3 regions of the Microbaculum mangrovi genome follow, and region 3 is predicted to be linked to each of the others. Evidence: predicted binding sites of a transcription regulator. Region 3 holds the regulator's gene; each other region holds the start of a gene.
What was found. Region 3 encodes PhoB, which activates phosphate uptake and scavenging genes when phosphate is short. Its sites were predicted from a motif close to TGTCATNNANCTGTCAT; they were not measured.
Positions count from the first base shown of each region.

Region 1: ACSF9G_RS13875 (TIGR03364 family FAD-dependent oxidoreductase) is a predicted target of PhoB. The motif match lies at 3,662-3,678, and genes of this name have one in related genera.
Region 2: ACSF9G_RS19565 (DUF2794 domain-containing protein) is a predicted target of PhoB. The motif match lies at 3,280-3,296, and genes of this name have one in related genera.

Region 1 is NZ_JBPODT010000003.1:240,709-246,228, reverse strand. Features, by position in the region: gene ACSF9G_RS13885 (alkaline phosphatase family protein) at 130-1,656, shown strand; gene phnX (phosphonoacetaldehyde hydrolase) at 1,661-2,467, opposite strand; gene ACSF9G_RS13875 (TIGR03364 family FAD-dependent oxidoreductase) at 2,485-3,612, opposite strand; gene hemA (5-aminolevulinate synthase) at 3,834-5,075, shown strand; gene ccoS (cbb3-type cytochrome oxidase assembly protein CcoS) at 5,203-5,379, opposite strand; gene ACSF9G_RS13860 (heavy metal translocating P-type ATPase) at 5,379-5,520, opposite strand, start outside.
Region 2 is NZ_JBPODT010000004.1:595,479-600,998, forward strand. Features, by position in the region: gene ACSF9G_RS19555 (DUF1223 domain-containing protein) at 109-879, shown strand; gene htpG (molecular chaperone HtpG) at 964-2,880, opposite strand; gene ACSF9G_RS19565 (DUF2794 domain-containing protein) at 3,371-3,709, shown strand; gene ACSF9G_RS19570 (GNAT family N-acetyltransferase) at 4,120-4,659, opposite strand; gene ACSF9G_RS19575 (Bax inhibitor-1/YccA family protein) at 4,731-5,480, opposite strand.
Region 3 is NZ_JBPODT010000003.1:120,320-125,839, forward strand. Features, by position in the region: gene ACSF9G_RS13285 (aspartate aminotransferase family protein) at 1-83, opposite strand, end outside; gene ACSF9G_RS13290 (alpha/beta hydrolase) at 165-989, opposite strand; gene ACSF9G_RS13295 (GcrA family cell cycle regulator) at 1,283-1,801, shown strand; gene ACSF9G_RS13300 (trans-3-hydroxy-L-proline dehydratase) at 1,814-2,848, opposite strand; gene phoB (phosphate regulon transcriptional regulator PhoB) at 2,910-3,611, opposite strand; gene phoU (phosphate signaling complex protein PhoU) at 3,631-4,353, opposite strand; gene pstB (phosphate ABC transporter ATP-binding protein PstB) at 4,394-5,155, opposite strand; gene pstA (phosphate ABC transporter permease PstA) at 5,238-5,520, opposite strand, start outside.

The DNA.
Region 1 (5,520 bases), 120 kb from region 3:
CTGTTGCATTCCAAACAAACGGGGCGGCGTTGCGCCATCCTGTAGACGCCACCGCCCCTGTCGGCGCAATGTCACCGGAATGAGCTAGCGATTTCGTTAAAGCGCGTCGCAAACGAAGGGTGAGCAGCCTTGACCAACGTACTCCTCATCACCGCCGACCAGTGGCGCGGCGACAGTCTCGGCGCCGTCGGCCATCCTGTCGTCCGGACGCCGAACATCGACCGACTGGCCGGCGAGGGAACCCTGTTCAAGAGGCATTACGCCCAGGCCGCGCCGTGCTCGCCGGCGCGCGCCTGCCTCTATACCGGCCTCTACCAGATGACCAACCGGGTCTGCCGCAACGGCACGCCGCTCGACCGGCGCCACGACACGCTGGCGCTGGCGGCACGGCGGGCCGGCTACGATCCGACCCAGTTCGGCTACACCGACGTCGCGCAGGATCCGCGTCGTCTCGATGGCCGCGACCCGTGGCGGACCACCTACGAAGGTGTTTTGCCGGGCATGAGCGTGCGCGTGCGCCTGCCCGAGGACGTCAAACCGTGGCTGTCCTGGCTCAGGGGCCGCGGCGTCGACGTGCCGCCGGGCATCGATATCTATCTGCCGAAGGACGGCCCGGCCGACCCGCCCGCGGGTCAAGACACGCGCTATTCGGCCGAGGAGACCGAGACCGCCTTCCTGACCGACGAATTCCTGCGCTGGCTCGGCGAACAGGACGGCGCATGGTTCGCGCATGTGAGCTTCATCCGCCCGCATCCGCCGTTCATCGTGCCGGAACCCTACGCCTCGATGTATTCACCCGATGATGGCGGCGACTTCGAGCGCGCCGCGACGCCCGAGGCGGAGGCGGCCCAGCACCCCTTCCTCGCCTATAGCCTGGACACCGTCCGCAAGACCAACTTTGTCCATGGTGCCTCCGGATCGATCGGCGACTGGGACGACGCCGCACGGCGGCAGATCCGGGCGACCTATTGGGGCATGATCTCGGAGGTCGACGCGCAGATCGGCCGGATGATGGCGGGGCTGGAAACAGCCGGCGCTGCCGAAGACACGCTCGTCATCCTGACGAGCGACCACGGCGAGATGATGGGCGACCACTGGCTCTACGGCAAGCTCGGCTGGTTCGACCAGAGCTATCACGTGCCGCTGATCATCCGCGACCCGATGGCGGGACGGCCGGGGCAGACTGTCGACCGCTTCACCGAGTCGATCGACATCGTGCCGACGATCCTGGACCGGATCGGCGCCGACGTACCGATCCATCTCGACGGCCGCTCGCTGGTGCCATTCCTTACAGGCGGCGCGCCGGCGAACTGGCGCGAAGAAGCGCATTGGGAATTCGATTTCCGCGAGGTGGCAACGGCCGAGACCGAACAACACTTCGGCCTGCCGCTCGACGCGCTGAACCTCGCCGTCGTGCGCGGCGATCGGTTCAAGTACGTCCATTTCGGCGGCCTGCCCCCGCTCCTGTTCGACATGCAGGCGGACCCCGGCGAACTCACCAATCTGGCCGGGGATCCCGCCTACAGGGACGCGCGACTGGACATGGCCGAGAAACTGCTCGCCTGGCGCGCCCGCCATCTCGACCGCAGCCTGTCAGGCATCGAGCTGACCGAGGCGGGACCCGTCTCGGCGACGCTGGACCGTCGCGCGGGGTGAGCGGCTACGGCCGCTCGCCGCGCAAGAGCCTGCCCTCGATTTCGTCGACCACATCCATCAGCTCGGCGACCGAGCCGATGACGAAATGCGCGCCGGCGCGGGCGAGACGGCGCTCGGCGGCCACGTAACGGTCGAAGTGAGTGTCGTCGTAGGCTTCGTATTCCTCCAGCGACAGCCCCATGGCATTGCCGGACGCGGCGACGCCGACGGTCCAGGTGCCGGCGGCAAGGCCCTCGGCGATGCCGGGCTCGGTGTCGTCGACCTTGACGACGGACCAGGCCGGCCAGACCTGGAGGTCCAGGAATGTGCGGTACATCATCAGCGCGCCGGGGCGGCCTTCCGGCAGATCGCCGGCACACACGAGGTTGTCGGGGGCGAAGCCCTGTGCGGCGGCAATCGGCACGAGCCGTTCCATGATCTCGCGCGTGTAGCCGGTGGTGGAGCCGATCTTGATGCCACGGGCACGCAGCTCGGCGACGGTCTCGACGGCACCGGGGATCAGGTCGGCATAGTCCGTCACCACCTCGGCGTTGAGCGGCACAAACACCTCGTAGATGGCGTCGACGTCGGCATCGCCGAGATCCCTGCCCTTCGCCTCCCGCCACGCCTGGGCAATGCGCGGGATACGGCCGAGCGCCTGGATGTGCCGCCATTTCGGCAGGCCCATCGGCACCCGGGCCTCGTCGATCGAGATATCGACGCCGAAACGCCTGAACACCTCGACGAAGGCGCCCATCGGCGCGCGCGAGCCGAAATCAACGATGGTTCCCGCCCAATCGAAAACCACCGCATTCACCGAATTCCCGGTCATCCCGTTTCCTTTCGTGTTCACGCGCCGAACATGCCTTCGATCACCTCTTCGGCGATGCCGAAGGCGGTCGATGCGCCGGTGCCGGACGTGACGATTACTATGCGTACCTTGTCCTCCGGCGCGTCGACCAGCATCAGACGCTCGGAGGCGGATGCGTAGAGGCCCGTCCAGCGTTCCGTAATCTCGCAGGCGCCCATATCGAGGACGTTGTCGAATTCGTCGAGGATCAGCCGGTCGACCGCTTCGGACGCGAAGGGCTCGGGCGTCCAGCCATAGTGATGGCTGTCGCCGACCACGAGGCTGCCATCCGACGACTGCACCACGATCAGGTGCACGCCGGCCTTGAGCGCGTCGGCCCGCTCGCGCTCCAGCCGCGCCTTCAGGGCGGCGGCTTCCGGCAATTCGGCGTAGCCGAGATAGCGGACCAGGCCGAGATCGGACATGACCGCGGCACCGAGGGCCGCGCCCGCCGGCGGCTTGAGCCGCATCATGTGCAGCTTGCAGCGGGTGAGGCCATAGGCGGCAATGCGCTCGGGGTAGAGCGAGAGGAAGTCTTCGCCGGGGCAGACCACGGCCGCCTGCGCCCGCACCGTCCCCGCGGACGTGTCGATTGCCGGCAAGGCGATGCCGTGCACCTGGGTTTGGCGCAGGAAAGCAACGCCGAGATCGCGTTCGAGATAGGCGGCGAGTTGCGGGATCGCGGCGCGGGATTCGACGCGCAGTTCGTGCGGGCTCCACAGGACCGCGCGGACATCGTCACGCAGGCCCGGCACCGTCTTGCGGGCCTCGTCCAGGGTCTGCAGCGCACAGCCCTCGCCCATCGCCGTTTCCAGAAACGCCTCCAGGACGGGTAGCGATTCCCCGTATCGGGCGGCAACGGCGAGACCGCGATGGGTGACCTCGATGCCGGCGGGGCCCGCGATCTCCGCCCAGACGTCGCGCGAGCGCACGGCCCGGCGCCAGCAATCGCCGGCTTGCTGACCGGTGACCGTGACGAAGCCGAAATTGCGCACGGACGCACCGTTCGCGCCGGCGTCCCGGTCGATAACCACCGCTTTCATGCCCCGCCGGGCCGCCATCAGCGCGTGGGCAAGCCCGACGATCCCGGCACCGACGACGGCGAGGTCGTATCGTTCGTCGTTCATTGTTTCGCCTACCCCCTGGAATAACGGAGGCGCATACAATGCTGCACCTATGACAGCCATGCGACGGTCCGACCAATTGCCGCAGCAAAGTCAGTTGCGAATTGGAATAAATACTGGTTCAAAGGGTTGTCCGGCTCGGGTCGACATCGCGTCCGCGCGGCGATGACTCGGGTCCGGCTTGCACCGACCGTTACGGCCGCAAGAAAAGGTACGAATCCGTCATGGCTTTCGACTACGCCAGCGTATTTCGCTCCGCCATCGAGGAGATCACCGCGGAGAAGCGCTATCGCGTCTTCGCCGAACTCGAGCGCGTCGCCGGCCGCTTTCCCGAAGCGATCTACCACGGTGCGGAAGGCAAGCGCGAGATCACCATCTGGTGCTCGAACGACTATCTGGGCATGGGCCAGCATCCCGACGTGATCGCGGCGGCCACGGATGCGATCGATCGAATGGGCGTCGGTGCGGGCGGCACGCGCAACATTTCCGGCACCAACCACCCGCTTGTCACTCTGGAAGCGGAGCTGGCCGATCTGCACGGCAAGGAGGCGGCGCTCGTCTTCACATCCGGATTCATCTCCAACGAGGCCTCGATCTCGACGATCGCCCGGCTTATCCCGGAATGCCTGATCCTATCGGACGAACTGAATCACGCATCGATGATCGAGGGCGTGCGGCGCTCGGGCTGCGACAAGAAGATCTTCCGGCACAACGATGTCGAACACCTGGAAGACCTGCTTCGGGCCGCCGGCAAGGAACGGCCGAAGCTGATCGTGTTCGAATCCGTCTATTCGATGGATGGTGATATCGGACCGGTCGGCAAGATCTGCGACCTCGCCGAGCGCTACGGCGCCATGACCTATATCGACGAGGTGCACGCGGTCGGCATGTACGGCCCGCGTGGCGGCGGCATCGCCGAACGCGAGGGCGAAATGGGTCGCATCGACGTGGTCGAGGGCACGCTGGCCAAGGCGTTCGGATGCCTCGGCGGGTACATCGCCGCGACATCGGACATCGTCGACTCGGTGCGCTCCTTCGCGCCCGGCTTCATCTTCACCACCGCCCTGCCGCCCACGATCGCCGCAGCCGCGACGGCCTCGATCCGCCTCCTCAAGGCATCGTCGGCGGAGCGCGAGGCGCAGCAGCGCCAGGCGACCCGGACCAAGGACGTGCTGCTCGCGCGCGGCCTGCCCGTGATGCCGTCGGTCACGCATATCGTGCCGATTCTTGTTGGCGACCCGGAGCTGTGCAAAGCGGCAAGCGACCGGCTGATGGACAAGCACGACATCTACATCCAGCCGATCAACTACCCGACCGTTCCGCGCGGCACCGAGCGCCTGCGGATCACGCCGACGCCGTTCCACGACGATCGGTTGATCGAAGGCCTTTCCGAGGCGCTCGCCGAGGTCTGGGACACGCTCGGCATCCCCTACGCCGATTCCGACCGCGCTGCGGCGGCGGAGTAGCTTACGGACGATTTCCGAGACCTGATGCCTCGCCCTTCGGGCGGCGCGACGGTGTGCAATCCCGACAACACCGCCACTGGACGCCTGGTTTCGCGAGGCCGAGACGGCGCTCCGGATCTGCCCGCGATCAGGTGGATCGACTGTCGCGCTCGTCTTCGGGCGGCAGGTCGTCGTCCATGATCGCGCGCCAGGCGGCGCCATCCAGATCCTCGAACTGATTGGACTTCATCGCCCATAGGAACGCGGCAAGGCCCAGCAGGCCAAGCCCCAGCGCTACGGGGATGAGGACGAAGAGGACGTCCATCAGGACGCCCCCTCGAGCCTGCGCGCGATCAGGCGGACCCGGAGCGCGTTGAGCGTCACGACCACCGAGGACGACGACATGGCGAGCGCCGCCACCAGCGGCGTGACGAAGCCAAGCACCGCGATCGGCACCGCGCAGACG
Region 2 (5,520 bases), on a different contig from region 3:
CGTCCGGGCACGGACGTCACCCCAATGTGACTGGCGTTTGAAGCCGCGACCGCGTATCCCGAAACGGACGGTGCCGCCGGCACGACAAGGCTTTCGGGCAGTTTCGCGATGAATTGGCTACGGTTTCCACGACGATCTGCGCGCCTTGCCGCGGCGGCGCTGGCGCTTTCTTTTTCGCCGCTCGTCATGGCCCCCCTAGGCATGGGGGCGGCTAAGGCGGGAGCGCGGCTCGACGTCGTCGAACTGTTCACCAGCCAGGGCTGCTCGTCCTGTCCGCCCGCCGACGCGGTGCTCGGCGAGATGGCGAACCGCGGCGACGTGCTCGCGCTCAGCTTCAACGTCGACTACTGGGACTATCTGGGCTGGAAGGACACGCTCGCCAGCCCCGACTTCACCGCGCGCCAGAAGGCCTATGCCCACGCGCGCGGCGATCGCGCCGTCTACACGCCGCAGGCCGTCGTCAACGGCATGATGCACGCGGTCGGCTCCGACCGGACGGACCTGAAGAACGCCATGCAGTCGACCGGCGACCTGCTCGACACCAAGGCGGTGAACCTCGCCTTGCGCCGCGAGGGCGGCGCGATGGTGATCGAGACGGGAAAGGCGCGCGGCCTTCTCTCGCGGCCGAAGCCGGCGACGCTGTGGATGGTCGTCTTCGACGACGCCAGGACGGTGAAGATCGAGCGCGGCGAGAACCGCGGCAAGACGGTCACCTATTCCAACGTCGTGCGCCGCATCGAGCCGATCGGCACCTGGACCGGCGACGCCGTGACGCTGACGGTGCCGCTGCCCGCCGACGGCGACGCGAAATGCGCCGTCATCCTGCAGGAGGGCGACGGCCGCGCGCCCGGCGCGATCCTGGCGGCGGCGAAGCTCTAGCGCGTTCCGCTGGGAGCGGCCTGCGCCAACGTTCCAGCTCTTAATGTGTAGCCGCCCGCGATGCGGGCCCTACCCCTCGGCGCCTTAGCCGTCGGCTCTTCCCAGCAGCAACCGCGTCAGCCGGCCGGCGAAGGCGGCCGGGTCCGCCGGCGTCTCGCCGTCGAGGATGCAGGCCTCGTCGTAGAGCAGCCAGGCGGCGTCGGCCAGCAGCGCCTTGTCGTCGTCGCCGGCGGCCTGGGCGGCAAGATGCTTTATCAGCGCGTGGCGCGGATTGAGCTCGAGGACCGGGGCCGCGCGCTCGGGCGCGCCCTCCTGTTTGGCGAGCATGCGTTCGAGCCGGCGGTCGAGCGCGCCTTCGGTCGCCACCAGGCAGACCGGGCTTTCGGCGAGGCGGGTGGAGGCGCGCACGTCCTGAACCGCGTCGCCGAGCGTCTGCTTGACGAAGGCGGCCAGCGTGGCGACCGCTGGGCCGGCCTCGTTGTCCTCGTCCGCGGCGTTTTCGTCGAGCAGCGCGATGTTGGCGATGTCGGCGTCGCCCTGGCTCACCGACTTCAGTGGCTTGCCGTCGAAGCCGGTGGCGACGCGCACCCAGAAATGGTCGACCGGATCGGTCAGCAGCAGCACCTCGATGCCACGGGCGCGGAAGCCTTCCAGATGCGGGCTGGCGGCGGCCTGCGCGGCGCTGTCGCCGGTGACGTAGTAGATCGCGGTCTGGTTCTCCCGCATGTCGGCGACATAGTCCTTCAGCGAGCGCCAGCCGTCGGGATCCCCGGTGGTGTGGAAGCGGGCGAGGCCGAGCAGGGTGTCGCGGCGCTCGATGTCCTCGTAGAGCCCTTCCTTGAGAACCGGGCCGAAGGCCGACCAGATCTGCGTATAGCGCTCCGGCTCCTTGTCGGCGAGCTTGGCCAGCTCGCTCAGCACGCGGTTGGCGACGGCCTTGCGGATCTGGCCGAGCAGCGGGCTTTCCTGCAACATCTCGCGCGAGATGTTGAGCGGCAGGTCGTCGGAATCGACGAGGCCGCGCACGAAGCGCAGGTAGCCCGGCATCAGCTCGGCGTCGTCGGTGATGAAGACCCGGCGCACATAGAGCCGGGTGCGGCCCTTGCGGGCCGGATCGAACATGTCGAAGGGCTTCTCGGTGGGCACGAACAGCAGCACGCGATAGGCCTGCCGGCCCTCGGCGGCGTAGTGGACGGTCAGCGCCGGCTCGTCCCAGGCGCCGGCGACATGGCGGTAGAACTCGCGGTAGTCGTCCTCGGAAAGCTCCGACTTCGGCTTCAGCCACAGCGCGCCGCCGTCGGCGATCTCGCGGGCCGTCTCGCCCTCCTTCAGCCGGATCGGCACGGGAACATGGGCGGAATGGGCGTGGACGATCTGCTCCAGCCGGTGCGGCTCGAGGAAATCCCTGGCGTCGTCCTTCATGTGCAGGACGATGCGGGTGCCGCGTTCCGGCGCGCTGTCGTCGGGCTCGATCTCGTAGGTGCCGCGGCCGTCGGACGACCAGCGATAGCCCTCCGTCGCGCCGGCCTTGCGGCTGACGACGTCGACCCGGTCGGCGACCATGAAGGCGGAATAGAAGCCGATGCCGAAGCGGCCGATCAGGCTGGAGGACTCGGCGCCGTCCCCGCCACTCTCGTTCAGCGCCTCGACGAAGGCCTGGGTGCCGGAGCGGGCGATGGTGCCGAGATTGGCGACGAGTTCGTCCCGGTCCATGCCGATGCCGTTGTCCGCGATGGTCAGCGTGCCGGCGTCGGCGTCGGGGGTGACGGTGACGGCGAGCGCCGGATCGCCTTTCAGCAGCGAATCGTCCTGGCGCGCGGCGTAGCGGAGCTTCTCGCAGGCATCGGCGCCGTTGGAGATCAGCTCGCGCAGGAACACGTCGCGGTCGGAATAGACCGCGTGCACCATCAGGTCGAGGAGGCGGCCGACTTCGGCCTCGAAAGCATAGGATCCGGCGGCCGGCGCCTCGGATTTTTCGGTCTTTTTCGTCTTGGTGCTCATCGACTATCCCGGATTTCCGCAACGAACGAAGCGTTCATGCGGCGAGATAGGAAGAGCCGGACGACTTTTTCAAGGGGCGGGGAGGATCAAAAACAAATCGGGCCGGTGGGACCGGCCCGCGGAAGTGACTGTCGGGGATTTAACCAGCAGTACTCAGAAAAGGTAAAACGGGCCCGGTTCAAGAACGACCCCGGGGGGCTGGGGGGCTGGGTGTTCCGGAGCCTCCTAGAACCGGGCCTCGAGGCAACGATGGCAATTTGTTCGAGCAATCTGGCGTGTGAAGGGCGCGAATGGGGCGGAAATGTGATAATTTCGGCGTATTACGCAGAGCTGCTTCCACGGTTCGTCAATGCTGACACCAATGCGGGCCGGAAGCGTCCTTGACGCGGCCCCGTTCCTCTGACGATCATATGACAGCGAGGCGCGAGAGAGGGAGGCGCCGTTGAGTGAAACGGACCCCATAGCGTTCCCCGGCGGCCGCGGACTTGCGATGCGCGCCGCCGTTCCCGAAGCCCGCAATGGGGCCGCGGCCCGGGTTTCCTTCGATCGCCGCGAACTGGGCGAAATCCTCAATGTCTACGGGCGCATGGTGGCCGCCGGCGAATGGCGTGACTACGCCATCGACGCGCTGAAGGAAAAAGCGGTCTTTTCCGTCTTCCGGCGCGCCTGCGAGGCGCCGCTCTACCGGATCGAGAAAAATCCGAAGCTCGCGCGCCGCCAGGGCGCCTATTCCGTCGTCACCACGACTGGCCTGATCCTCAAGCGCGGCCACGACCTGTCGCGGGTCCTGCGGGCGATCGACAAGCGCCTGAAGCTGGTGGAGGCGTAGCCCGGCCTAGGCTGGGGGCCACCTGTCCTTCTGCGCGCTCGTCGTTGGCGGCGCGGCCGCGTTGAAGTTTGAGCATCTGCGCCGCGGACGGCGCTTTCTTCCAATAAAATCTGCCGAATCGTTCGCCGAATCAGCGATTTGCCAGCGTCGCCCCAATTCCCCGTGTAGAAAACCCGGGCAACCACCGCACGCGAAGCCGTTTTTCCCTCTCGCCGCGTCGTTCCTGCCGTGCGGCTGCCGCCTCATGGGCTCCGGATCAGGTCCGGAGCACGAGTTTTCGTTTGGGCACGGCCCGGGACCACCCACCGGCCGCGTGTCCTGGACCTGATCCGGGACCCATGGGGACTGGCAGCGCGGGAACGCTGGATCTTTGCGACGCGGCGGCCATGGCGGCCGTGTGGGCCGGCCAGCTAGCGCCGCTCCGGTGGCGGTTCGGTCTCGCCCGGGCCCAGCGCGCGCTGCATCAGGACGGTGGCCCGCCACTGGCCAAACTTCCAGCCGACCGCCTTGAAGGTGCCGACGAGATCGAACCCCATCGCCTTGTGCAGTGCGATCGAGCCGGCGCTGGCCTCGTCGCCGATCACCGCGATCATCTGGCGGAAGCCGCGTGTCTCGGCCTCGGCGATCAGCGCGGCGAGCAGCGTCCGGCCGACGCCCCTGCCTTGCGCGGCGCGGGCGACATAGACCGAATCCTCCACCGTGAAGCGGTAGGCGGGCCGCGGCCGGTAGGCGCCGGCATAGGCGTAGCCGACGATCGTGCCGTCCGATACCGCGACGAGATAGGGAAAGCCGCCGTCGAGAAGCGCGGCCAGGCGCCGTCCCATCTCCGCGTCGTCGGGCGGGGTCAGCTCGAAGCTCGCCGTGCCGGTCCTGACGGCATCGGCGTAGATGGCGGCGATCGCCGCAGTGTCGTCCGGCGTGGCCGGGCGGACGGTCAGGTCGCGTTGCAACAGGTAGTCCCCAACGAAAAAGGCCCCGGCTGCGCAGCCGGGGCCTTCCGAAAACCGACGTTTCGGTGTTCCTACTCGCGATTGCCGAACAGGCTCAACAGCATCACGAACAGGTTGATGAAGTCGAGGTACAGCCGGAGCGCGCCCATGATCGCCTTGCGGCCGGCAGTCGTGCCGTCGTCCTGGGCCGAGTACATTTCCTTGATCTGCTGGGTGTCGTAGGCGGTCAGGCCGGCGAAGACCAGCACGCCGATCACCGACACCGCGAACTGCAGCGCCGAGGACGCCAGGAAAATGTTCACGACCGACGCGATGATGATGCCGATCAGGCCCATGAACAGGAACGAACCCCAGCCGCTGAGGTCCTTCTTCGTCGTGTAGCCGTAGAGGCTCAGACCGCCGAAGGACGCCGCGGTGATGAAGAACACGCGCGCGATCGAGTTGCCCGTATAGACCAGGAAGATCGAGGACAGCGACAGGCCCATCAGGGCGGCGAAGACCCAGAACGCCATCTGCGCGCCGCCGAGGCTCAGCGAATTGAGCCGCGCGGACAGGAAGAACACCATGCCCAGCGGGGCGAGCATGATCAGCCACTTCAGTGGGCTGGCGTAGATCGCCTGGCCGAAGCCGGTGAGCTGGCCGCCGCTGACCGCCATCGTGAACGCGCCGAACGCGACCACGCCGGTCACGGCGAGGCCGATCGCCATATAGTTGTAGACCTGCAGCATGTAGGCGCGCAGGCCCTCGTCGATTACGCCGACTCCGGCGTGGGAGGTGCCCATGCCGTAGCCGCGGGCAGCCTGTTTGTCGAATTCCGCCATGGGATTCCCCTCGGGTTTTCAAATCACCGAGCGAATATGG
Region 3 (5,520 bases):
TCCGCGGTATACAGCCGAATGCCTTCGCCCCGCTCGAAAGCGAGGTCGGCCCGCGCGAAGGTGGGGTACAGCGCAGACGTCACGGCTAGAAATCCTGTCCAGAAACGAAAGATGCCGCCTGCGCAGGCGGCACTGTCACGATTTTAGGGCCCGCGCCAGCGATGTCAATTGCGGCCTAGGACCGGGTCAGCCCCTGCCTCGACGGCTCTCATCGCCTCCCGCATGGCGTCGACGAAGGCCGGCTGATCGTAGAGATCGTTGTGGCCGGCCCCGGATATGGTCGCGTCAAAGACCAGCCGTTTGGCCGCCGTGCGCAATGGCGCGGATCGTTCGGCCGGCACCACGGTGTCGGTCTCGGCGGTGATGATGGCGGTTGGAATATCGATATCGCGAAGATAGGTGGCCGTGTCGATGCGGTTGCGCAGCAGCAGCCTGACCGGCGCCCACGGGTAGTGATGGCTCGCGAGCGCCGTCAGGCTGTCGAAGGGGGTCACCAGGATGAGGCCGCGCAGCGGGCGCTCGGCGGCGAGATGGGCGGCGACCCCGGCGCCGATCGAGAAGCCGACCGCGACGACGCCCGTCGGCTCCTTCAGTCCGTCGAACACCGCGACGGCGTCGCTCAGCAGTTTCTTCGCGCTCGGGCGTCCGCCGCTCGGCGGATAGCCGCGATAATAGACGGCCATCACCTCGTTGGCCGGATACAGCCAGTGCAGCGTCTGCGCGACCGCCGCGGCGTTCCAGGCATTGCCGCCGAAGCCGAGGACAAGCGGACGCGGACCGTCGGGCTTGCGCGCCGCGATCCGCACGACGGCGACGTCGATGCCGTCCGCCATTCGCGTCGTCGTCATCTCGCCGCCGTCCGGCAGCACGTCGGGCGCGCCGCCGGCGAGGCTTGTCGGGAACAGGAGGGACGTCTGCGCAAAATAGGTGACCGCGACGAGCGCGGCGTAGCCGACGGCGAGCCAGGCGGCGATTTTCACGAACAACATATGCCATTTTCTCCCGGATCCCGACGCCGGCGCAATGGCGCGCGATCCACGGATAGTCGGCTCAGGTGTTGCATTCGCGACTCACTTGCGCGCCTTCCTGGGGAAATCGTTGAGGAAAGGTTTATGCGGGGTTTACGGCGAGTCCGCCGGTATTGTAGCTTGCACTCATTGAGTACGACATTTCGTGCGGCGGACCAGTCTAGTCACCCAGATTTAGTGGGAAAGTCGGATCGCAAGTAGGCGATTCCGGTGAGGACTCGGAGTCTGTCCGCAACCCAAGCATGGAGCGGCGGATGTCTTGGACTGATGAACGTGTCGAGCTCCTGAAGAAGCTCTGGACCGATGGACTGAGTGCCAGTCAGATCGCGGCCGAGCTCGGTGGAGTGACACGCAATGCGGTGATCGGCAAGGTGCACCGGCTGGGACTGTCCGGCCGCACCAAGACCTCGCGGCCTTCGGCGCCGCGGGTGCGCAAGGTGCGTCGCCCGTCGATGCCGCCGCGCCCCACCACACGGGTCATCGGCAACACTGCCTTGAAGCTGAACGTGGTCGAAGAGCAGCAGCTCGACGCCGAAGTGGTGCCGATGCGCGTGCTCGCGCCGGTCGAGGAATTGTTCATTCCGCCCGAGGAACGGGCCACGATCCTGCAGCTGAACGAGCACACCTGCAAATGGCCGATCGGCGATCCGGGCCAGGAGGACTTCTACTTCTGCGGCCGGCGTTCGGGCAGCGGCGTGCCCTATTGCGAGCATCACTGCCGCGTCGCCTATCAGCCGGCCAACGACAGGCGCCGGACGAAGTCGGCGGGCTAGGGGCTTTCACGTCTACACCGTCCTGGCCGGCCAGGTGTCGCTGAGGCGATAGCCGTTCGGCCAGGGGTCTCCCGGGTCCAGCATGTGCTGATGCGTCCCGGTGATCCACGCCCGTCCCGAAATCTCAGGAACGATCGCCGGATGTTCGCCTACCGTGGTGTCGGCGACGATCCTGCCGATGAAGCGGGAGTCGATGATCGATTCCGCGATCAAGGTGTCGCCCGCCGCCATGAGGCCGCGCGCGCGCAGCAGCGCCATGCGCGCCGAAACCGCGGTGCCGGTCGGCGAGCGGTCGATCTTGCCGGGCTGGATCGCGACGGCGTGCCGCGAGACGGTGGCGCCTCCCTCGGTGCGCAGCGATCCCGCGATCAGGCAGAACGAGAGATGCGCCCAGTCCGGGTTTTCCGGATGACGGAAGCCGAGCTGCTGGTTGGCGGCATCGGTGATGGCGATGCCGGCGGCGGCCAGGTCGCGCGCTTCCGATGCCTCGATCGTGAATCCGAGCGCGTCGGCGTCGACGACGACGAAGCTGTCGCCGCCATAGGCCGTGTCGACGTTCAGCGTTCCCAGCCCCTCGACCTCTAGCGGCGTCGACAGCCGCTCGGCGAACGCGGGCACGTTGCGGACGACGATCCGCTCCGCCTTGCCGTTCCTGCAGTCGGCGGTGATCTCGATGAGCCCGCCGGGCGCCTCCAGCGTCATCGTCGTGGTCGGCTCGCGCATGGCGACGATGCCGGTTTCGAGCAGCACGGTCGCCACGCAGATGGCATTGGAACCGGACATGGGCGGCGTGTCCTCGGGCTCCATGATGATGAAGCCCATCGCCGCGCGCGCGTCCTTTGCCGGCACCAGCAGGTTCACATGACGGAACACCCCGCCGCGCGGCTCGTTGAGCAGGAAGCGGCGCAGCCCCTGGTCGCGGGCGATCCACCGCGACTGTTGCCACAGGGTATCGCCCGGCGGCGGCGCCACGCCGCCGACGATGACGTCGCCGACCTCGCCCTCGGCATGGCAGCTGACGACGTGAACGACCTTGCTCGCGCGCATGGCCCCGCTCCCTTTCCGGCGTTACCCGGACAGGGAACCGCGATCGGGGCGGGCGCACAAGTCAGTTGGCGGTGGCGAACTGCTCGTTGAAGGCGTAGCCGGCGCCGCGCACGGTGCGGATCGGGTCGGCCTTGCGGCCCCGGTTGATCGCCTTGCGCAGCCGGCCGACATGGACGTCCACGGTGCGCTCGTCGACATAGACGTCGCGGCCCCACACGCCGTCCAGCAGCTGCTCGCGGGTGAACACCCGTCCCGGGCTCTGCATCAGGAACTCGAGCAGCCTGAACTCGGTCGGCCCCAGATGGATCTCGCGGCCCGCCCGGCGCACCCGGTGGGTATCGCGGTTGAGCTCGATGTCGCCTGCATGCAGCACGGTGGCGATCAGCTCCGGCTTGGCGCGGCGCAGGAGCGCCTTCACCCGCGCCATCAGCTCGGGGATCGAGAACGGCTTGACCACGTAGTCGTCGGCGCCGGTGGCCAGGCCGCGGATGCGCTCGGTCTCCTCGCCGCGCGCCGTCAGCATGATTACCGGCAGCGCCGTCGTCTCCGGGCGCGAGCGGATGCGCCGGCACAGTTCGATGCCGGAGATCCCGGGCAGCATCCAGTCGAGCAGCACCAGGTCGGGCGCGCCCTCGCGGATGCGCGTCTCCGCCTCGTCGCCCCGGGCAACCGCCTCCACCTCGTATCCTTCGGATTCGAGGTTGTAGCGGATCAGTAGCGTCAACGGTTCTTCGTCTTCGACGATCAGAACTTTGGCGTTCATCGTCCGGCCCTTCGGTTCCTCAGTCGTCGCTCTGCGGATAGTCCGCCGGCGTGTAGCTCGACGTGTCCCCCTTCGGGCGCTGCTCGCGCAGCGGCTCGCCCTTCACCAGGTAGAACACCATCTCGGCGATATTGGTCGCGTGGTCGCCGATCCGCTCGATGTTCTTGGCCGCGAACAAAAGGTGCGTCGAATAGGTGATCGAGCGCGGGTCCTCCATCATATAGGTGAGGAGCTCCCGGAAGATCGAAGTGTACATCGCGTCGATCTCGGAATCGCGGTGCCACACCGCCATCGCCTTGTCGACGTCGCGCTGGGCGAAGCTGTCGAGCACATCCTTGAGCTGTTCCGAGGCGATCCGGCTCATGTGATCGATGCCGAGGATCGCCCGCTGCGCGATGATCTCCGACTGGATCGCTACCGCCCGCTTGGCGATGTTCTTGGCCATGTCGCCGATGCGCTCGAGCTCGGACGATATCTTGATCGCGGCGATGATCTCGCGCAGGTCGACGGCCATCGGCTGGCGCTTGGCGATCATCAGGATCGCGGCCTCCTCGACCTCGTGCTCGAGTTCGTCGATCTGTTCGTCCGCCTCGATGGTCCGCAGCGCCAATTCCTGGTCGCTGGTGTGCAGCGCGACGATCGAGTCGGTCAGCAGCTTCTCGGCGAGGCCGCCCATCTGCGTCAGTTTGACGGCGAGGTTCTTCAGCTCTTCGTCGTAGGAGGAAACGATATGTTCCGTCATCTCATTCTCCTCGGCCTGTCGTCCGTGGCCATCCGTGGGATCAGCCGAAGCGGCCGGTGATGTAGTCGTGGGTGCGCTGGTCTCTCGGGTTCGTGAAGATGTGCTCGGTCGGGCCGACCTCCACGAGGATGCCGAGGTGAAAGAAGGCGGTGCGCTGCGACACGCGGGCGGCCTGCTGCATCGAGTGCGTCACGATGACGATGCAGTAGTTCTCCTTCAGCTCGTCGATCAGCTCCTCGACCTTGGCCGTGGCGATCGGGTCGAGCGCAGAGCACGGTTCGTCCATCAGGATCACTTCGGGGCTGACGGCGATGGCGCGGGCGATGCACAGGCGCTGCTGCTGGCCGCCGGACAGACCGGTGCCCGGCTCGTTGAGCCGGTCCCTGACCTCCTCCCAGAGTCCGGCCTTGCGCAGGCTGGTCTCCACGATCGCGTCCATTTCCGTCTTGCCGCGGGCAAGGCCGTGGATGCGCGGGCCGTAGGCGATGTTCTCGTAGATCGACTTGGGGAACGGGTTGGGCTTCTGGAAGACCATGCCGACGCGCGCGCGCAGCTCCACTACGTCAAGCGAGGGGTCGTAGATGTCGCGGCCGTCAAGCGTGATCTCGCCGGTGACACGGCAGCTCTCGATGGTGTCGTTCATCCGGTTGAGGCAGCGCAGGAAGGTCGACTTGCCGCAGCCGGACGGGCCGATCAGCGCGGTCACAGAGCGCTCGGCGATGTCGATGGAGACGTCGAACAGGGCCTGTTTCGCGCCGTAGAACACGCAGGTGTTGTTCGCCGATACGCGGATCGGGTTCATGTTCGGGTCGTCTACGACGATCGTCCCGGCAGGCGTCGGCGTCTCTGCGGTCGCAGCGTCGGTCATGCTCGTGCTCCTTGCCCTACCACGTCCGCTCGAGGCGCTGACGCAGGAAGATGGCTGTTATGTTCATGAGGATGAGGAAGCCCAGCAGCACCAGGATCGCTGCCGACGTGCGGTCGACGAAGCCGCGTTCCGGACTGTCGGCCCAGATGAAGATCTGCGTCGGCAGGGCGGTGGAGGCGTCCATGAGCCCGCCCGGAGGCGAGGTGATGAAGGCGTTCATGCCGATCAGCAGTAGCGGCGCCGTTTCGCCGAGTGCCTGCGCGAGCCCGATGATCGTGCCGGTCAGGATGCCGGGCAGG